2 regions of the Streptomyces sp. KL116D genome follow, and region 2 is predicted to be linked to the other one. Evidence: riboswitches for the same ligand, from Rfam matches in the RefSeq annotation. Region 2 holds a riboswitch; the other holds the start of a gene.
The links. A riboswitch is a leader RNA that binds a small molecule or an ion and turns the genes downstream of it on or off. The one in region 2 is predicted to bind S-adenosylmethionine.
Positions count from the first base shown of each region.

Region 1 (4,209 bases), on a different contig from region 2:
AACTCCCCTATTACTGGCCCTTGCGCGAGACCACACTTCGCGGTCCCGGGTCAGACCTCACGCCCCAAAGGGTTTGGGGGTGTGCGCCGGAACGCGTCGACCGCGGCTGAATGTATCTGCCCAACTGCCGTCTGCAACAGGTCAATCGGACGAGAATTCTGGGCACGCCAGATCGGGGAAACCAGGCCAACTCACCGGATTCCAGGGCAAGTCGGGCCGCACAAATGCCATAAAGAGCCCGAATGGGCTGGACACTTTGGCTGCTTCTTGTCGGGGCTCGGGCGAGAACTCATATGCGCCCGTCATGCACCACGTACGAGAGCGAAGCAGGTTCCCCAACTGTACCGCGCTCAACCATGCAGAATTGCCCCCTCCGCTTCTCTCGCGGAGGGGGCAATTCGAGTAACTCTGTGTGGAACGGCGAAAGATCAGCCGCCGGCGACGGCCGGAATGATCGAGACGCCCGCGCCGTCCGGCGTCGCCGTCTCCAGGCCCTGCTCGAAGCGGACGTCGTCGTCGTTGACGTAGACGTTGACGAAGCGGCGCAGCTTGCCCTGGTCGTCGAGGACGCGGGCGGCGATGCCGGTGTGGTTCTTCTCCAGGTCGGCGATGACGTCGGCGAGGGTCGCGCCCTCGGCGGCGACCTCGGCCTGACCGCCGGTGTAGGTGCGGAGGATGGTGGGGATGCGGACGTTGACGCTCATGGGTTCACCTCGGTCTTTCAGCCCCGCCGGCGTTCGAGGAGCGGGGATCCGGGGGCAGGGCCCCCGGTTTCGGGAAGGGGCGGGTCGGGGGAATCTACTCGGCGAGCCCGGCAGCGCGGAACGCGTCCAGCGACGGCCGAATGGTCGCTGTGGCCTGCGAAGACTCCGCGACCGCGTCGAGGGTCTTCAGACCGTCGCCCGTGTTCAGGACGACCGTCGTCAGGGACGGGTCGATGAGGCCCGCCTCGATGAGCTTCTTCGTGACGCCCAGCGTCACACCGCCCGCCGTCTCGGCGAAGATGCCCTCCGTCTGCGCGAGCAGCTTGATCGCGTCGACGACCTGCTCGTCGTTCACGTCCTCCACGGCACCGCCGGTGCGGCGCGCGATGTCCAGGACGTACGGGCCGTCGGCCGGGTTCCCGATCGCGAGCGACTTGGCGATCGTGTTCGGCTTCTGCGGGCGGACCACGTCGTGGCCGCCCTTGTAGGCGACGGAGACCGGGGAGCAGCCCTCGGCCTGGGCGCCGAAGAGCTTGTACGGCTTGTCCTCGACGAGACCGAGCGCGATCAGCTCCTTCAGGCCCTTGTCGATCTTCGTGAACTGCGAGCCGGACGCGATCGGGATGACCAGCTGGTCGGGCAGCCGCCAGCCGAGCTGCTCGCAGATCTCGTACGCGAGCGTCTTGGAACCCTCGCCGTAGTACGGGCGGAGATTCACGTTCACAAAGCCCCAGCCCTCGCCCAGCGGGTCGCCGATGAGCTCGGAGCAGAAGCGGTTCACGTCGTCGTAGTTGCCCTCGATCGCGACGAGGTCACCGCCGTAGACACCGGCCATGACGACCTTGCCCTGCTCCAGGTCGTGCGGGATGAACACGCAGGAGCGGAAGCCGGCGCGGGCCGCGGCGGCGCCGACGGCGCCGGCCAGGTTGCCCGTGGAGGAGCAGGAGAGCGTGGTGAAGCCGAAGGCGCGGGCGGCCTCGATGGCCTGCGCGACGACCCGGTCCTTGAAGGAGTGCGTGGGGTTGCCCGAGTCGTCCTTGACGAACAACTTGCCCTGCTCGACGCCGAGTTCACGGGCGAGGTTGTCGGCCTTGACGAGCTTGGTCCAGCCGGGGTTCAGGTTCGGCTTCTCGGCGACGTCGGCCGGGACGGGCAGCAGCGGGGCGTAGCGCCAGATGTTGGCGGGACCGGCCTCGATCTGCTTGCGGAGTGCCTCGGGGTCGCCGACGGGCAGGTCGTACGCGACTTCCAGAGGCCCGAAACACTCGACGCAGGCGAAGATCGGTCCGAGCGGGAACTGTGCGCCGCACTCGCGGCAGGAGAGCCCGGAGGCGGGACCGAGGTCGACGGTGGGGGCGGTCGTGGGTTCGGTCGCGACAGTCTGTGCAGCCATGAGAGGCGAGGCCCTTTCTCCTCATCTTCCTCGCGACGCATCTCGCCGCGAGACGGATTTGGCACCTTCCCTAGCCGGGAGCCTCGCGGACGCACTGCGATGTGCGGACGAGACCGGCTGGAGGGTTGCCGGGGCTTCAACGGGCCGTATCCCTCTGCCCCTCTGGATGAGCGGTATTCGATTGTGACGTCCGGGACCCCCGACATGCGATGGTCACCGACGTTGTTCAAGACTGTAACCGAAGCCCTGGACCCTTGAGATAGTCGTCCGAACCGCGAGATGGATCACATACGGGAGGCCCCTGACCGTGCTGGAAGAGGTCGAGCGCTGGCTGAGCAGGCGTTCCTGGTCCGTGGCCGACCGCCCGCGCCAGCAGCTGATCGCCGCGAAGCGGGCGTCGGGCCGGACGGTGAGCGTCGTCCTGCCCGCGCTCAACGAGGAGGAGACGGTCGGCGAGATCGTCTCGGTGATCCGGCGCGAGCTGATGACGGAGGCCGTGCCGCTCGTCGACGAGGTCGTCGTGATCGACTCCGGCTCGACCGACCGCACCTCCGAGGCGGCCGCGGCGGCCGGGGCCCGGGTCGTGCACCGGGACGCGATCCTGCCGCGCATCCCGGCCAGACCCGGAAAGGGTGAAGTGCTGTGGCGTTCGCTGCTCGTCACTTCCGGTGACATCGTGTGCTTCGTCGACGCGGACCTGAAGGAGTTCTCCGCGGACTTCGTCGCCGGGATCGTCGGGCCGCTGCTGACCAACCCGGACGTGGACTTCGTGAAGGCGATGTACGACCGTCCGCTGGACGGCGCCGCGGGCCAGGGCGGTCGCGTCACCGAGCTGATGGCCCGCCCGATCCTCAATCTCCACTGGCCCCAACTGGCCGGATTCGTCCAGCCGTTGGGCGGCGAGTACGCGGCCCGCAGGTCACTGCTCGAACGGCTGCCGTTCCCCGTGGGGTACGGCGTGGAGCTGGGTCTCCTGGTGGACGCCCTGCACACCGTGGGCCTGGACGCGCTCGCCCAGGTCGACGTGGGGGTCAGGATCCACCGGCACCAGGACGGGCAGGCCCTGGGGCGGATGGCGGCGGCGATCTACCGCACGGCGCAGCTGCGGCTCGCGCGCGGACATCTGGTGCGGCCCGTGCTCACACAGTTCGAGCGTGGGGAACGCGGGTTCGAACCGCGGATCCACGAGGTGGACACCGAGGAGCGGCCCCCGATGGCCGAAATCAGCGAGTATGCGGAGCGTCGCGTGGCGTAACTGAGGGCATTCATGTGTTTTGCCTACATTGCCCTTTATGTGGCTTAGACACGCAAAGGGCTTGGCGGCGGGGCTCGCCGCCACCGCCGCCCTGGCCGACCCCCTCACCGGCCTCTCCGCGAGCCCCGCGTCGGCAGACGTGGTCTCCCCCTTCGCCAAGCGGTACGACGAGGCGCTGTACGGCGACTTCAAGACCATCGGCAACACGGTCATGGGGTGCCCGACCACGCCGGCGGACATGGCGTCCCGCTGCGCCGTCGCCGCGAACGGCCAGGGTCGCGACAACAACAACACCTTCGTCATGGAGCGGATCAACACCGCGGGCACCACGGCGGAGTACGGCTCCAGCACCGGTCAGGTCGCCCTCCCGCCGGGCGCCGAGGTCGCCTACGCCCGCCTCTTCTTCGGCGGCAACGACGGCACGTACCGGGGGCCGAGCGGCGCCCAGATGAAGCGCTGCGACATCTCCGGCGCCGACGTGCTCCCCTCGCCCGGCGAGCCGACCGACGCCGTGCCCGTGGTCGGCGTGAACGGCACCGCGCCCAGCAAGGTCGCCCCGGAGAACCTGGTGCGCGACCCGGCGACGACCAGCGGCCCGCACTACTACACGGGCGAGGCCGACGTCACGAACCTGTTCAGCGGGATCACCGGGACCGGCGCCCCGATCCCGGTCGCCGTCGGTGACGTCTGGGCACCCACCGGCAAGGGCTGCGTGGCCGGCTGGTCCATGACCGTCGTCTACAAGTACGACGCCCCGAACGACCAGTACGCGCCCGACCGCCGCAACATCTACGTCTACGGCGGCCACGTCCTGCAGCGCTCCACCTCGCCCGCCACCGACGTCAAGGTCAGCGGCT
Region 1 covers NZ_JASERH010000013.1:8,796-13,004, forward strand. Annotated here, with positions in the region: gene RBJ77_RS04115 (ubiquitin-like small modifier protein 1) at 429-704, opposite strand; gene thrC (threonine synthase) at 799-2,097, opposite strand; SAM riboswitch class I at 2,116-2,270, opposite strand; gene RBJ77_RS04125 (glucosyl-3-phosphoglycerate synthase) at 2,405-3,352, shown strand; gene RBJ77_RS04130 (hypothetical protein) at 3,414-4,209, shown strand, end outside.
Region 1: it holds a riboswitch for S-adenosylmethionine, as region 2 does, so the genes downstream of both, thrC (threonine synthase) here and RBJ77_RS35520 (aminotransferase class V-fold PLP-dependent enzyme) in region 2, are expected to answer to the same signal.

Region 2 (4,209 bases):
GCACCTGATCCTGGTCTTCTACCACAAGCACACGCAGTTCGCGGGTGCCGGCAAGACCGAGAAGAACGTCGTCGGCATGCCGCTGCTGCCGGTCTACATGGCCAAGGCCGGAGGCTTCTTCTTCCTGGTCTTCGGTGTCATCGCGATCATCGCGGCGATCGCCTCGATCAACCCGATCTGGGCCATCGGCCCGTACCGCATCGACCAGGTGTCCACCGGTGCGCAGCCCGACTGGTACATGGGCTTCTCCGAGGGCCTGATCCGTACGATGCCGGGCTGGGAGATCAACATCTGGGGCCACACCCTCGTCCTGGGTGTGTTCGTCCCGCTGATCATCTTCCCGCTGGTCCTGGTCGCGATCGCGGTCTACCCGTTCATCGAGTCCTGGGTCACCGGCGACAAGCGCGAGCACCACATCCTGGACCGCCCGCGCAACGCCCCGACGCGCACGGCCTTCGGTGCCGCGTGGATCTCCTGGTACTTCGTGCTCCTCGTGGGTGGTGGAAACGACCTCTGGGCCACGCACTTCCACCTGTCGATCAACGCGATCACCTGGTTCGTCCGCATCGGCTTCTTCGTCGTGCCGGTCCTGGTGTTCATCGCCACCAAGCGGATCTGCCTCGGCCTCCAGCGCCGCGACAAGGACAAGGTGCTGCACGGACGCGAGTCCGGCATCATCAAGCGCCTGCCGCACGGTGAGTTCATCGAGGTGCACGAGCCGCTGGACCAGGAGGCCCTGCACACGCTCACGGCGCACGAGCAGTACGAGCCGCTCGAGGTCGGCCCCGCGGTCGACGAGAACGGCGTGGAGCGCAAGGTGTCGCGCACGCAGAAGCTGCGCGCCAAGCTCTCGAAGGGCTACTACGGGGAGCACAACCAGATCCCCAAGCCCACCGCCGAGGAGTACAAGGAGATCACCAGCGGCCACGGCCACCACTGATCTCCGACCTGTTCGCCACGGCAGGAGCCCTCGTCCAGTGCCTGGACGGGGGCTCTTTGCCGTCCCCGCACCTCGATAAGGTGGGGGCGGGGATTCTCCCGATCCTTCTCTTCCCGACGTCTCGTCGTACACGACTCAGGAGCGGCCATGAGCGCTTTGACCCCCGCAGGAGGCAACACCGCGGCGGGCCGTTCCTGGCCCTCCGTCCTGAACGGCCTGCTGGAGGGCCGGGACCAGAGCGCCGACGACACGGCGTGGGCGATGGACCGGATCATGCGGGGCGAGGCGACCGACGCGCAGATCGCGGCCTTCGTGGTGGCGCTGCGGGCCAAGGGCGAGACCGTGGAGGAGATCTCCGGTCTGGTCCGCGCCATGTACGAGCACGCCAACGTGATCGACGTGCCCGGCGAGACCGTCGACATCGTGGGGACCGGCGGGGACGGCGCGAAGACCGTCAACATCTCGACCATGTCCGCCATCGTCATCGCGGGCGCCGGCGCCAAGGTCGTCAAGCACGGCAACCGGGCCGCCTCCTCGGCGTCCGGTTCCTCGGACGTGCTGGAGAAGCTGGGCGTCAACCTCGATCTGCCGCCGCGGCGGGTGCCCGAGGTGGCCGAGGAGGCGGGCATCACCTTCTGCTTCGCCGTGAAGTTCCACCCGGCGCTGCGGTACGCGGGCGCGGCGCGCGGCCAGATCGGCATCCGCACCGTCTTCAACCTCCTGGGCCCGCTCACCAACCCGGCCCGGGTCAAGGCGCAGGCCGTCGGTGTCGCCGACCCGCGGATGGCGCCCATCGTGGCCGGCGTCTTCGCCGAGCGCGGCAACTCCTCCCTGGTGTTCCGCGGCGACGACGGACTCGACGAACTGACCGTCACCGGCACCTCCCGGGTCTGGGTCGTCCGCGACGGGGTCGTGCACGAGGAGACCTTCGACCCGCGCGACGTGGGCATCGAGACGGTGCCGATCGACGCGCTGCGCGGCGGCGACCCGTCGTTCAACGCCGAGGTGGCCCGCCGGCTCCTCGACGGCGAGCGCGGTCCCGTGCGCGACGCCGTGCTGCTGAACTCGGCCGCCGCGCTCGTCGCCGTCCGGCCGGGCACCGGGACGCTCGTCGAGCAGATCAGGGCCGGCATGGACCGGGCCGCCGAGTCGATCGACTCCGGGGCGGCGAAGGCGACGCTGGAGCGCTGGGTGGTCGCCAGCAACCGCTGAATGCCGTGCAGGTGTGCCGCAAGGGCGCAGTCCGACGTGGGATCCGTCTCAGGAGTTGGACTGCGCCCTTGCCGTATGCCGGACGTGTGGCAGGATGCTGTCCAAGGTCATGAGTGACAGCGATCGAGGCCCCAGCCCGCTGTCCGGCAACCCTCCGTCCGTGGCGGGGTGCCCTGGGTGAAGACCAGGCCGTGCGCAGCAAGGCGCATGGCAAGCGCGGACCCCTCGCGAACTTCCAGGGGTCCTGGGTCGTTCGAGGGAGCTGTCTCGTGAGCAAGCGAATGCGCTAGGGCCTTCGGCCCCATCTCCACCACCACCCTCCGTGCGGTGCTTTCCGTCGTTCCCGCGCGTCGAGGTCAACACCCGTACGCCGTCAGCCGGTTGAGTGCTGCCGTGCGGGCCTTCACAGCCGATTCGCCTTGACCTGCCGGGAGATACCGCCATGTCCGCTCACGCCTCCACCGCCGTCGCCGCCGCTTCCGCCGACTCCGCCGACCCGTCCTGCGGCGCCCCGCTGCCGGTGCTCGGCCGGGACGTCACCGTGCCGCTCGTCACCGGTGGCGAAGTGACGTACGCAGCCCTCGACTACGCGGCCAGCGCGCCGGCCCTGCAGCGCGTCTGGGACGACGTCGCCGCCTACGCGCCGTACTACGGCAGCGTGCACCGCGGCGCCGGGTACCTCTCGCAGCTGTCCACCGACCTGTTCGAGAACTCCCGCGTCGCCGTCGCCGAGTTCCTCGACTGCCGGGACGGCGACCAGGTCGTCTTCACCCGGTCCACCACCGACTCGCTCAACCTGCTCGCCGCCACGCTCCCCGCCGACTGCGAGGTGTTCGTCTTCGAGACCGAGCACCACGCCTCGCTGCTGCCGTGGCGGGACGCCCGGGTGACCTACCTGAACGCGCCGCGCACCCCGGACGAGGCGGTCGCCACCCTGGAGCGGGCCCTCGCCGACCGCGACACCCCGTCGGGACATGGGGCTCCGGCCCTCGTCTGCGTCACCGGTGCCTCGAACGTGACCGGTGAGCTCTGGCCGGTGCGCGAACTCGCGGCCGCGGCGCACGCGCACGGCGCCCGCATCGTCCTCGACGCCGCCCAGCTCGCGCCCCACCACCCGGTCTCCGTACAGGAGTTGGACGTGGACTGGGTCGCCTTCTCCGGCCACAAGCTGTACGCGCCGTTCGGCTCGGGCGTGCTCGCGGGCCGCTCCGACTGGCTGAGCGAGGCCGAGCCGTACCTGGCCGGCGGCGGCGCCTCGCGCAAGGTGGCCCGGCGCACGGACGGGGGCGTGGACGTCGAGTGGCACACCACCGCCGCCCGGCACGAGGCCGGTTCGCCGAACGTCATCGGGGTGTACTCGATCGCCTCGGCCTGCAAGGCGCTCACCGAGGCCGGCTTCGACAGCCTGGTCGAGCGGGAGCAGTTCCTGATCAGGAAGGTGCGGGACGGGCTCGCCGCGGTGCCCGAGGTGAAGGTGCTCTCGCTGTTCGGCGACGACGCGCCGCGCGTCGGCGTCATCTCGTTCGTGGTGGAGGGCTGGAACTCCTCGCACTTCGCCGCCGCGCTCTCCGCCGAGTACGGGATCGGGGTTCGCGACGGACTGTTCTGCGCCCACCCGCTGGTGCGGACCCTGCTCGGCTCCGACCCGCAGACGCAGGGCGAGTGCGGGGCGCCGGAGGCCGCGCCCGGCGAGAAGTCGCTCAACGCCATCCGGGTCAGCTTCGGCGCCGGCACGCCCGACGAGCACGTCGAGCGATTCGTGGCCGCCGTGACGGAGCTCGTGCGCGACGGCGCGCAGTGGAACTACCGCACGCAGGACGGCCGCTGCGTGCCCGACACCACGACCGTCTGAGGCTCTGGGTCCCGGGAGCCGGGTCCTAGGAGTCGAGGCCGATCGCGAACGCCGCCTCCAGGTCGTGCTGCGAGTACGTCCGGAACGCGACGTGCGTGTCCGTGCCCTCGACGCCGGGGATCTTGCTGATCCGGCCGGGGATGACGTCCGCCAGATCGTCGTGGCTCGCGACCCGGACCATGGCGATCAGGTCGTAGGTGCCGGT
Region 2 covers NZ_JASERH010000087.1:105,771-109,979, reverse strand. Annotated here, with positions in the region: gene RBJ77_RS35530 (cytochrome bc complex cytochrome b subunit) at 1-940, shown strand, start outside; gene trpD (anthranilate phosphoribosyltransferase) at 1,088-2,152, shown strand; SAM riboswitch class IV at 2,258-2,375, shown strand; gene RBJ77_RS35520 (aminotransferase class V-fold PLP-dependent enzyme) at 2,595-4,004, shown strand; gene RBJ77_RS35515 (Lrp/AsnC family transcriptional regulator) at 4,030-4,209, opposite strand, start outside.